DNA from 3 places in the Oerskovia sp. NPDC057915 genome. Region 2 is predicted to be linked to each of the others. Evidence: predicted binding sites of a transcription regulator. Region 2 holds the regulator's gene; each other region holds the start of a gene.
The links. Region 2 encodes Rex, which represses fermentation and respiration genes when NADH is low (regulators of the CRP and FNR family bind a similar motif). Its sites were predicted from a motif close to CTTGTGAANNNNTTCACAAG; they were not measured.

Region 1 (4,135 bases), on a different contig from region 2:
TGGATCGCCGCCATGTGGGCGGCCTGGGCGTTGTTCGCGGAGCCGCCGTGGCCGCCCTCGACGTTCTCGTAGTACGTCACGTCCTTGCCGGCTGCGAGCATCTTCGCGGCGAGCTTGCGCGCGTGCCCGGGGTGGACCCGGTCGTCCTTGGTCGACGTCGTGAAGAGCACGGGCGGGTACTCGCGGTCGGCGTCGAACAGGTGGTAGGGCGAGAACGTCCTGATGAACTCCCACTGCTCGGGGTCGTCCGGGTCGCCGTACTCGGCGGCCCACGACGCCCCCGCGAGCAGGTGCGTGTAGCGCAGCATGTCGAGCAGCGGGACGCCCACGATCACGGCGCCGAAGAGCTCGGGGTACTGCGTGAGCATGTTGCCTGCGAGGAGCCCGCCGTTCGAGCGCCCCTCCATGCCGAGGTGCTCGGGGGTCGTGATGCCGCGGGCCACGAGGTCACGAGCGACGGCCGCGAAGTCCTCGTAGGCCTTGTGGCGCTTGGCCTTGAGGGCTGCCTGGTGCCAGGCCGGGCCGTACTCGCCGCCACCGCGGATGTTCGCGACGACGTACACGCCGCCGTCGGCGAGCCAGGCCCGTCCGAGCCCGCCCGAGTAGCCCGGGGTCAGCGAGACCTCGAAGCCGCCGTAGCCGTACAGCAGCGTGGGTGCGGCGCCCACGGGGGCGGCGTCGGTCCCGGCGACCGAGCCGGCCCCCGGGCGGACGAGGTCCTCCCGCCCGACGACGAAGTACGGGACGCGCGTGCCGTCGTCGGACACCGCGAAGTGCTGGTCGATGACCAGGCCCTGCGCGTCGAAGAACGCGGGGCTCGACTTGAGGACCTCGGGGGCGGTGCCCGCCCCGACCGACAGGAGCGAGAGCGTCGAGGGCGTGAGGTAGTCGGTCGTGACGAGCCAGACGTCGTCGCTCTCCTCGGAGTCGACCGCGCCCACGACGACCGTGCCGATGGTCGGCAGGCCGGGCAGCTCGCTGCGGGGCCATCCACGGTCCTGCGCGTCGGCGTCCGCCCCCGTGCCCGAGGGGGGCGGCGTCAGCACGTGGAGGCGGTTCTTGACGTCCTCCAGGACGTTGACCACGAGGTGGTGCGCGGTCCACGTGGCGCCGGCGAGCGACGTCGTGGGCGTGGGCTCGAACAGGACGGTGAAGTCGCGCGACCCCGCGAGGAAGTCCTCGAAGCGGGCCGCGAGCAGCGACCCCGCGAGGTATGTCGCGCCGCCGACCGCCCAGTCGTCGCGCAGCTCGACGAGCATCCACTCACGCTTGACGCCGACCTCGGCCGAGCGGGGGACGTCGATCTTGACGAGGTGCTCGTCGGGGGTGCCCGCGTCCTGGACGAGGTAGGTCTCGGAGTCGTAGAACGCGATCGAGCGGCCCACGAAGTCGCGCTCGAAGCCGGGGGAGTGGGTGCGCCAGCCGAAGATGTACATGTCCTCGGGCTCGCCCTCGTACACGACCGTGGCCTCGGCGAGCGGGGTGCCGCGGCGCCAGCGCTTGACGATCCGGGGGTACCCCGAGGGGGTCATCGAGCCCGGTCCGAAGTCGGTGTAGACGTAGACGGTCTCGGCGTCGATCCAGCCGAGCCCGCCCTTGGACTCCTCGCGGTGGAACCCGCCGTCCTCGGGGGCGACGAACTGCTTCGTGACGAGGTCGAACTCGCGGGTCACGTCGGCGTCGGAGCCGCCGGGGGACAGGTCGACGAGGGCGTGGCGCCACTCGCCGCCGGGGGCGGGGCGCAGGACGCTCGCACCGTGCCAGACCCAGCTCTGGCCCTCGGCCTCGCCCAGGGCGTCGAGGTCGAGCACGAGCTCCCACTCGGGGTGGTCGGTGCGGTACGAGTCGAGCGTCGTGCGGCGCCAGACGCCGCGCTCGTGCTGCGCGTCGCGCCAGAAGTTGTAGTAGTGCTCGCCGATCTTCGAGACGTCGGGGATCTTGTCGTCGGAGTCGAGGACCTCGCGGATCGCCTGCTCGGTCGCGGTGAACTCGCTCGTGGCCTCGATCGTCGCGGCGGTCTCGGCGTTGCGGCCCTGGACCCAGGTGAGCGCCTCGCGGCCCTCGACCTCTTCGAGCCACAGGTACGGGTCGTGCGGCGTGGTCGGCTGTCCGGCGGGCGTGTCGGTCACGACGTTCTCAGCGCTCATGCGAACACACTAGGCGACCGATCCGCGGGGCCGGGCATGCATAGATCCGTGCGGGAGCGGCGCGCGCGAGGTGCGTTCCGGGTCACGCCCTGCTGCCACTTGCATCTATCCGTACCTTGTGAAATCATTCACAAGCAAGGGAAAGACACACGCAGACCCGGCCGCTCGGGTCACTGGAGGAGCAACGTGAGCAGCACGAGCAAGGCCCCCGTCAAGGCCCCCGCCGGAGTCACCGAGATCGACGCCCTCGTCGACCGTGGCCTCAAGGCGCTCAAGCAGTACGACGCCTTCACCCAGGAGGACATCGACCGCATCGTGAAGAAGGCGTCCGTCGCGGCGCTCCACGAGCACGGCCGCCTCGCGCAGCTCGCGGTCGAGGAGACCGGGCGCGGCGTCTTCGAGGACAAGGCCACCAAGAACATCTTCGCGTGCGAGCACGTGCCGAACTCGATGGCCAACCTCAAGACGGTCGGCGTCATCGGGCGCGACGAGCTCACGGGCATCGTCGAGATCGCCGAGCCGGTCGGCGTGGTCGCGGGCATCACCCCGGTCACCAACCCGACCTCGACCGCGATCTTCAAGTCGCTCATCGCGCTCAAGACGCGCAACCCCATCATCTTCGCGTTCCACCCCAGCGCCCAGAAGTGCTCGGTCGCCGCAGCCCGCATCGTGCGGGACGCCGCCGTGGCCGAGGGCGCGCCCGAGGACTGCATCCAGTGGGTCGAGCAGCCCTCGCTCGAGGCGACCTCGGCGCTCATGAACAACGACGGCGTCTCGCTGATCCTCGCCACCGGCGGCAACGCGATGGTCCGCGCCGCCTACTCGGCCGGCAAGCCGGCCCTCGGCGTCGGTGCGGGCAACGTCCCCGCCTACATCGAGAAGACCGCCAAGCTCGGCCGTGCCGTCAACGACGTGGTCCTGTCCAAGGGCTTCGACAACGGCATGGTGTGCGCCTCGGAGCAGGCCGTCATCCTCGACACCGAGATCTACGACGCGGCCCTGGCCGAGTTCGCCCACATGCACGCCTACCTCGCGAACCCCGAGGAGAAGGCGATGCTCGAGCGCTTCATCTTCGGCGTCGAGGCGGGCGGCGCGAACTGTGCCGGTGCCAAGCTCAACGCCTCGATCGTCGGCAAGAGCCCCCAGTGGATCGCGGAGCAGGCAGGCTTCTCGGTCCCCGACGGCACGTCGATCATCCTCGCGGAGTGCAGCCAGGTCGGCCCCGCCGAGCCCCTGACGCGCGAGAAGCTCAGCCCCGTCCTCGCGGTGCTGCGTGCCGAGTCGACCGACCACGGCATCTCGCTCGCCGAGCAGATGGTGGAGTTCGACGGCCTGGGCCACTCGGGTGCGATCCACACCGAGGACAAGGCCATCGCGGAGGAGTTCGGCCAGCGCGTCAAGGCCGTCCGCATCCTCTGGAACCAGCCGTCGGCGCTGGGCGGCATCGGTGACATCTACAACGCTCTGATCCCGTCGCTGACCCTCGGTTGCGGCTCCTACGGGCACAACTCGGTGTCGAACAACGTGTCGGCCGTCAACCTCGTCAACGTCAAGCGGATCGGACGTCGTAACAACAACATGCAGTGGTTCAAGATCCCGCCGAAGACGTACTTCGAGCCGAACTCGATCCAGTACCTGGCCCAGATGCCCGACGTCGAGCGCGTCACCATCGTCACGGACAAGGTCATGAGCCAGATCGGGATCGTCGACAAGGTCCTCGACGTCCTGGGGCGCCGCCCGAACAAGGTCTCGATCCAGATCATGGACCAGGTCGAGCCCGAGCCGAGCGTCGAGACGGTCGAGAAGGGCGCGGAGATGATGCGCGACTTCAAGCCCGACACGATCGTCGCGATCGGCGGCGGGTCGCCCATGGACGCCGCGAAGGTCATGTGGCTCAAGTACGAGCACCCGGAGATGGCGTTCTCGGACCTGCGCGAGAAGTTCTTCGACGTCCGCAAGCGCGCGTTCAAGTTCCCCACCCTGGGTGA
Region 2 (4,135 bases):
GGCAGCAGGTCCGCGACCGGCTCGGTGTAGTGGATGCCCACGAGACGGTCGCCGTCGAAGCGCAGCGACGTGAGCGACGCGAGCGAGCACTGGCGGTTGCGGGGGTCGTGCCACAGACGCTTGCCCTCGAAGGCCAGGCGGGAGATCCAGATGGGGAGCTGGTGGCTCACGAGCACGACCTCGCGCCCCTCGGCCTGTGCGCGGGCGTCGTGGATCGCGGCGTGCATGCGCGCGACCTGCTGCTTGTACGGCTCGCCCCACGACGGACGCATCGGGTTCCACAGGTACGGCCAGTGGCCCGGGTGGCGCAGCGAGCCGTCGCCCACGCCGAACTTCATCCCCTCGAAGTGGTTGCCCGCCTCGATGAGACGCTCGTCCGTCCCGAGGGTCAGCCCGAAGGCCTCCGCGACGGGGGTCGCGGTCTCCTGCGCCCGCTGGAGCGGGGAGGCGATGACCAGGGCGACGTCGAAGGGCTCGGGAGCGACGTCGTCGGGCAGCGCGGGTGCACCCTCGGCGGGCTTGCCCGACAGGTGCCCCGCGACGCGACGCGCCATCGTGTGCCCGAGCTCCGAGAGGTGGTAGCCGGGGATTCGACCGTAGAGGATGCCGTCCGGGTTGAAGACTTCACCGTGACGCATGAGGTGGACCGTGGTTGCGACCATGGGGACCAGTGTCCCAAAGTTCTGCCCGCACGGTGCACGCAGACGGCGTGCTCCCCGACACAGGCGCCCTGCGTCGGGACGTCTGCGACCACCGGTCCTCGCGCGCTACCGGTCCTCGCGCGCGTCCGCGTCCTGGCAGGCCGCGGCGATCGCGGCCATGGCCTCGCCGAGGCTGCGGAACTGCTCGGGGGTCAGGACGTCGACCATGAAGCGGCGTACCGCCCGGACGTGCCCCGGCGCGGAGGCGACGAGCTCGGCGTAGCCTGCGTCGGTCATGACGCAGTTCACCCCCCGTCGGTCGGTCTCGCTCGCGGAGCGCCGGACCAGCCCTCGCTGCTCCATGCGGTGCACGGTGTGCGTGACGCGGGACCGGGACCGGGCGAGGCCGTCGGCCAGGGCGGACATGCGCATGGTGTGGTCGCGGGCCTCGGAGAGCCGCACGAGCAGCTCGTACTCGCCGAGCGTGAGGGCCGAGTGCTCCTCGTGGTCCCTGCTCAGGGCCTCGACGAACCGGGCCGTGCCGTCGAGGTACTGGCGCCACGAGTGCTGCTGCCCCGCGTCGAGCCAGGGCGCGTCCTGCGGCGCGACCGCGCGCCTGTCCTGCTGAACCGTCATCTCCGCCTTCATCCGCCACGCCCCCACCGTCCGAACAACCGTCCCAGTCTCCCATCCGAGAACTGGTCCGCCCACCAGGGAATAGAGGGGCGGGGGCTTGCGTTGATGCGTTCGTATGAAGTTGAATCTTCAACTAATGGCACGTCGGACGGCGCGCCTGACGCACACGCACCACGACTTCCACAGGAGAGCACCCATGGCCACGACCCTTCCCGCCGGACTGACCGCAGGCACCTACGCGATCGACCCCTCGCACTCGCAGGCGACCTTCACGGTCCGCCACGCAGGCATCTCCAAGGTCCGCGGCTCGCTCGCGATCGCCGAGGGCACGCTCACCGTCGGTGACGACGTCGAGTCGTCCAACGTCGTCGCGGCGATCGACGCCAAGTCCGTCAACACCGGCGACGCAGGTCGCGACGGCCACCTCCAGTCGGCCGACTTCTGGGACGCCGAGAAGAACCCCACCTGGAACTTCGTCTCGACCGCGGTCGAGGCCGACGACGACGACTTCGTCATCGCGGGCGACCTGACCATCAACGGCGTGACCAAGCCGGTCAAGCTCGAGACCGAGTTCACGGGCACCGCCGTCGACGCGTACGGCAACTCGCGCGCCGGGTTCGAGGCCGAGACCGAGATCTCCCGCAAGGAGTTCGGCCTGACCTGGAACGTGGCCCTCGAGGCCGGCGGCGTGCTCGTCGGCGACAAGATCAAGATCGCGCTCGACCTCTCGGCGATCAAGCAGGCCTGAGCCTCTCGCCCCTGACCGGCCACCGCGTCCGCGGCCCGGTACGCCAGGAGCCGGCGACCCGTCACGGGTCGCCGGCTCCTGTGCTGTCACGAGCCGGCGGGCAGCCGGCGGGCAGCCGGCGGGCAGTCGGCGGGCAGCCGGCGGGCGCTGGGGCACGGCGACCCGAGGCCCGACGGCGTCGCACGCCGCGTCCGGTCCGGCCGCAGCCTGCGAGGCTAGGCGCCCGCGCTCTGCGTCCCGGCCCCCCGGTCCTCCTCGCCCCTGCCGCGGTTCGCGAGCGCCCGCGCCTGCGCGTGGAACGCCAGGATCTGCAGCTCGCTGCCCACGTCGACCGACCGCACGATCACGTCCTCCGGGAGCTGGAGCGCGCGCGGCGCGAAGTTCAGGATCTCCCGGACCCCCGCCTCGACGACCCGCTCCGCGACGTCCTGGGCCACGTGTGCCGGGGTCGCGAGGACCACGATCGTCACGTTCTCGCGGGCGAAGACCTCCTCGAGCGCGTCGACGTGCTCGATCACGAGCCCCGCGGCCTCGGTGCCGACCACGTCGGGCGAGGCGTCGAGCAGGGCCGCGACCTCGAACCCGCGCGTGCCGTAGCCCGAGTAGTTCGCCAGGGCGTGCCCCAGGGAACCGATGCCGACGATCGCGATCCTGTGCTCGTCCTCGACCCCCAGCGCCGACGTGATGTACGTCGCGAGCGAGTCGACGACGTAGCCCACGCCACGCGTGCCGTAGGACCCCAGGAAGGACAGGTCCTTGCGCAGCTGCGCGGACCCGACGCCCGCGAGCTCCGCGAGCTCGGTCGACGACGTCGTCTCGACGCCACGCCCCTCGAGATCGCGCAGGGCGCGCAGGTACGCGGGAAGCCGCGCCACCGTCGCGCCCGGAATTCCGGTATCACCCAGGGTCTCTGCCACCCGAACCACCCATGCTTCGTCGTGTCGTCGTCGCTGACGCTCTCGCTGTCCTGCTGTCTCGGATCATCCCAGGCTCGGCCCCCGGGGACGGAACGTCAGCCGGTGGCGCGTCGCCGCGAGAGCGCTCTGGCGAGCCTCGCTCCGTCGACCTGCCAGAACCCCTGCTGGACGCCGTCCACCGTCACGACGGGGACGTAGTCACCGTACTGCGCCGCGAGGGCGCCGGACGGGTCGGAGTCCACGTCGACCTCGGTCCAGGCCACGCCCTGGTCGGCGCACACCGCCCCGACCACCTCGCGGGCGTCCTCGCACAGGTGGCACCCGACGCGGCCGTAGAGCACGACGCGCGCGGGCGCGCTCGTGGCCTGGTCTGCGTCACGTCCGGCGGCGGTCTCAGGAACCTGTCCTGCGGCGGGATCTGCGGGGCTCACGACCCCAGCCTACGCATCTCGGACACCCGCTCCTGCCGCCCGTCCGGCGACCGTGCCCGGCGGGCGTCGTCGGCAAGGGTCTGCGCGCGCCGATAGAGTGGACGGCATGCCGACGTCTGCTCCTGGGTCCACCCATCCCACGGCAGCCTTCTTCGACGTCGACAACACCATCATCCGCGGCGCCAGCTCGTTCCACCTGGCCCGGGCGCTGTACCAGCGCGGCTTCTTCTCGACCCCGGACCTCGTGACCTTCGCGTTCCACCAGGCGCGCTACCTCCTGCTCGGGGAGAACAAGCGCCAGATCGACCAGGTCCGCACCCGGGCCCTCGACCTCGTCGCGGGGCGTTCGGTCGCGGAGGTCGTCGCGATCGGCGAGGAGGTCTACGACCAGGTCCTCGCGCTGCGCATCTACCCCGGCACCCAGAAGCTCCTCGACGAGCACATCGCGGCCGGTCACCAGGTGTGGCTCGTCTCCGCGACGCCGCTCGAGATCGGGCAGCTCATCGCGCGTCGTCTCGGGGCGACGGGGGCGCTCGGCACGGTCGCCGAGCACGAGGAGGGCCTCTACACGGGGCGGCTCGTGGGCGACATGATGCACGGGCGGGCCAAGGCCGCGGGCGTGCGCGAGCTCGCGGAACGGCACGGGATCGACCTGTCGGCGTCCTACGCGTACGGCGACTCGCTCAACGACGTGACCATGATGCAGGCCGTCGGCCACCCGTGCGCCATCAACCCCGACGCACGCCTGCGTCGGCACGCCAA
Region 3 (4,135 bases), on a different contig from region 2:
GGTGGAGCGGCGGCCGTCGGTACGTTCGACGCGGCGTGAGGTCAGCGCGCGCCGACCGCCTCCTCCGAGGGGCCCGCGGAGGCGGAGAGCGAGTCGAGCTCGGTCGCCTCCCACGTGGCCTGGCCGAGGCTCGGGATCATGGCGCCGAGCGCGGGGCGCCACGTGGCGAACTGCTGCGGGAAGCAGCGCTCGAGCACGTCGATCATCGCGGGGACCGCGGTCGAGGCGCCCGGCGAGGCGCCGAGCAGGCCGGCGATCGAGCCGTCCGCGGCCGCGATGACCTCGGTGCCGAACTCGAGCACGCCGCCCTTGGCCGGGTCCTTCTTGATGACCTGGACACGCTGGCCCGCGGTGATCTTCTCCCAGTCCTTGGGGTGGGCCGTGGGCATGAAGGCCTGGAGGGCCGTGAACTTGGCCTCGGGGCTCGCGACGAGCTGGCCGATCAGGTACTGCGTGAGGTCGATGTTCTTGAGTCCCGCACCGAGCATGGACCCGATGTTGTGGGTCCGCAGCGACGTGAAGAGGTCGAGCAGCGAGCCCTTCTTGAGGTACTTGGGGCTGAACCCGGCGTAGGGGCCGAACATCAGGTACGTCTTGCCGTCGACCACGCGCGTGTCGAGGTGCGGGACGGACATGGGCGGCGAGCCGACGTCGGCCTTGCCGTAGACCTTGGCCTGGTGCTGGGCGACGATCTCCGGGTTGTCGGTGCGCAGGAACTCACCGCTGATGGGGAAGCCGCCGTAGCCCTTGGCCTCCTTGATGCCGGCCTTCTGCAGCAGCGGCAGCGCGCCACCGCCTGCGCCGACGAACACGAAGCGGGCGTTGACCGTGCGGGGCCCCTGCTTGGCGTTCCAGGACACGTCCTTGACGGTGACGTCCCAGGTGCCGTCCTTGCGCTTCGTGAGGCGGTTGACCTCGTGCTGGAGGTTGAGCTCGACGTCGTTCGCCGTGAGGAAGTCGAAGAGCTGCGTCGTCAGCGCGCCGAAGTCGACGTCCGTGCCGCTCGTCGCGCGGGTCGCGGCGACGGCCTCGTCGCCGTCCCGGTCGAGGACCAGCAGGGGGGCCCACTGGGCGATGACCGCGGGGTCGTCGGTGAACTCGAGCTCGCTGAACAGCGGGTGGGCGCTCAGCGCGGTGAAGCGGCGCTTGAGGTAGTCCACGTTGGCCGCGCCGCGCACGAATGTCATGTGCGGGGTGTGGCTGATGAAGCTCGCGGGCTCGGGGAGGTGGCCCCCGGTGAGCAGGTGGTGCCAGAACTCGCGCGACACCTCGAACTGCTCGTTGATCGCGACCGCCTTGGAGATCTCGACGGTCCCGTCGGCCTTCTCGGGGGTGTAGTTCAGCTCGCAGAGCGCAGCGTGGCCGGTGCCAGCGTTGTTCCACGGGTTGGAGGACTCCTGGGCTACCGCGTCGAGGCGCTCGAAGACCTTGATGGTCCACGTGGGCTCGAGGAGCTTCAGGAGGGCGCCGAGGGTCGCACTCATGATGCCGCCGCCGATGAGGGCTACGTCGATGGTGTTCTGACCCGTTGTCTTCTTAGTCGCCACCGCTCGATTTTACGCTTGTGAAGGAGTGCACATGCTGTGCCGTCCGTCACGGTCGTGCGTCACACTTTTTCGGGACCAAGGTCCCTGGACGTCCCGCCCTAGGTCCCCGCGACGCGCTGATCTGGCGTTTTGACCAGAAACCTCGTATCTATGCGCCAGGATGGTCCTGACGGTCGCACTCGCCCCCCGTGACCCGACTCGCCCCGTACCCGCCCGACCCTTCTCGTGAGGCCCCCCACATGAGCACTCCCACCCCCGGCCGCGTCGTGGTGGTCGGCGCCGGCATGGTCGCCCACCGGTTCGTGAGCCAGATGATCGCACGCTCCCCCGAGGGGGCGTGGCACGTGTCCGTCGTCGGGGACGAGGACCGTGCCCCGTACGACCGCGTGCACCTGTCCGAGTACTTCACGGGACGCTCGGCGGACGACCTGACGATGGAGCCCTCGGTCTGGGCGGACCCGCGCACGGAGCTCGTCACGGGCGACGCGGTCGCGAGCGTGGACCGCGAGACGCGGACCGTCACGACCAGGTCCGGGCGCGTGCTCGCGTACGACCACCTGGTCCTGGCCACGGGCTCCTGGGCCTGGACGCCCCGCACCGAGGGCACCGACCTGCCGGGCGTCTTCAGCTACCGCACCCTGGCCGACCTCGAAGGGCTGCGCGAGTACGTCGAGCTGCGCACCGCGCGCCTGGGGCGCCCGCTGCACGGCGTCGTCGTCGGGGGAGGCGTGCTGGGCCTCGAGGCTGCGGCCGCGCTCCAGACCCTCGGCGCCGCCGCGACGGTCGTGGAGTTCGCCGACCGGCTCATGAGCGTCCAGCTCGACGACGCGGGCGGCGAGGCGCTGCGCGTGCTCGTGACCGACCGTGGGATCGAGGTCCGCACGTCGACCGGTGCCACGGGGCTCACGGCCGCGGGCGACGGCGCGGTGGGCGGCATGGACCTGTCGGATGGGTCGCGCGTCCCCGCCGACGTCGTGATCTTCTCGACCGGCATCCGTCCCCGCGACCGTGTCGCGCGCGAGGCGGGCCTCGCGATCGGCGAGCGCGGCGGCGTCGTCGTCGGTGCGGCGTGCCACACCTCGGACCCGGCCGTGTGGGCCATCGGCGAGTGCGCGTCGTTCGAGGACCAGTGCGTGGGTCTGGTCGCCCCGGGCAACGCCATGGCCGACGTCGTCGTCGACCGCCTGCTGGGCGGTGTCTCGACGTACTCGCCGGCGCCCGAGGGGACCAAGCTCAAGGGCGTGGACGTCGAGGCCGCGAGCTTCGGCGACGTGTTCGGGCTGACGCCGGGCGCGCTCGAGGTCACGTTCGCGGACCCGGTCGCGCGGACCTACCGCAAGCTCGTCGTCTCGGACGACGCACGGACCCTGCTCGGCGGCGTCTTCGTGGGCGACGCGGCCCTCTACTCGTCGCTGCGCCCCCTGCTGGGGCGCTCGCTGGGCGCCGACCCGTCGGCGTTCCTCGCCCCGGAGGGCGGCGCACCGGTGCTCGGCGGCGACCTGCCCGACGACGTCGTGGTCTGCTCGTGCGCGAACGTCACCGCCGGGACGGTCCGCGGGGCGGTGACCGAGCACGGCTGCACGAGCCTGGGCGAGGTCAAGGCCTGCACCAAGGCGGGGACCGTGTGCGGGTCGTGCGTGCCTGTGCTGACCAAGATCGTCAACACGACGCTCGAGGCCGCCGGCGTCACGGTGTCGAACGCGATGTGCGAGCACTTCACGATGTCGCGCGCCGAGCTCTTCGCGCTCGTGCGCCAGGACGGGCTGCGCACCTTCACCCAGATCGTCGCGGCGCACGGCACGGGTCGCGGCTGCGTGGTCTGCAAGCCCGTCGTCGCCTCGATCCTCGCGTCGCTGTGGGGCGGGTACATCCTCGACGGCGAGCAGGCCGCGCTCCAGGACACCAACGACCGCGCGCTGGCCAACCTGCAGAAGGACGGCACGTACTCGGTGGTCCCGCGCGTCCCGGCGGGAGAGATCACGCCCGAGAAGCTCATCGTGATCGGGCAGGTCGCGCAGGACTTCGGCCTGTACACGCGCGTGACGGGCGCCCAGCGCATCGGGCTCTTCGGGGCGCGGATCGACCAGCTCCCGGAGATCTGGCGCCGTCTGGTCGACGCGGGCATGGAGTCGGGGCAGGCGTACGGCAAGTCGCTGCGCGCGGTGAAGTCGTGCGTCGGCTCGTCCTGGTGCCGGTTCGGGGTGCAGGACTCGGTGGGCATGGCCGTTCGTCTCGAGCTCCGTTACCGGGGGCTGCGCTCGCCGCACAAGTTCAAGATCGGCGTCTCGGGCTGTGCGCGAGAGTGCGCCGAGGCGCGGGGCAAGGACGTGGGCGTGATCGCGACCGAGAAGGGCTGGAACGTGTACGTGGGCGGCAACGGCGGCTTCTCGCCCCGTCACGCCGAGCTGCTCGCCGAGGACCTCGACGACGAGACGCTCGTCGCGGTGGTCGACCGTTTCCTCGCGTACTACGTGCGGACCGCTGACCGCCTGCAGCGCACGGCCCCGTGGGTCGCGGACTTCCCCGGGGGGATCGTCGAGCTGCGCAAGGTCCTGGTCGAGGACTCGCTGGGCATCGCGGCCGACCTC

Region 1: the regulator Rex is predicted to act here: its motif matches at 2,263-2,282, upstream of adhE (bifunctional acetaldehyde-CoA/alcohol dehydrogenase).
Region 3: the regulator Rex is predicted to act here: its motif matches at 1,562-1,581, upstream of mqo (malate dehydrogenase (quinone)).

Annotation. Positions count from the first base shown of each region.
Region 1 covers NZ_JBHVOS010000027.1:40,392-44,526, reverse strand. The annotation lists gene ACFVQ3_RS16515 (prolyl oligopeptidase family protein) at 1-2,147, opposite strand, end outside; gene adhE (bifunctional acetaldehyde-CoA/alcohol dehydrogenase) at 2,334-4,135, shown strand, end outside.
Region 2 covers NZ_JBHVOS010000011.1:61,633-65,767, reverse strand. The annotation lists gene ACFVQ3_RS09295 (histidine phosphatase family protein) at 1-662, opposite strand, end outside; gene ACFVQ3_RS09290 (MarR family winged helix-turn-helix transcriptional regulator) at 768-1,277, opposite strand; gene ACFVQ3_RS09285 (YceI family protein) at 1,474-2,025, shown strand; gene ACFVQ3_RS09280 (redox-sensing transcriptional repressor Rex) at 2,241-2,942, opposite strand; gene ACFVQ3_RS09275 (glutaredoxin family protein) at 3,038-3,373, opposite strand; gene ACFVQ3_RS09270 (HAD family phosphatase) at 3,480-4,135, shown strand, end outside.
Region 3 covers NZ_JBHVOS010000001.1:196,322-200,456, forward strand. The annotation lists gene mqo (malate dehydrogenase (quinone)) at 42-1,547, opposite strand; gene nirB (nitrite reductase large subunit NirB) at 1,787-4,135, shown strand, end outside.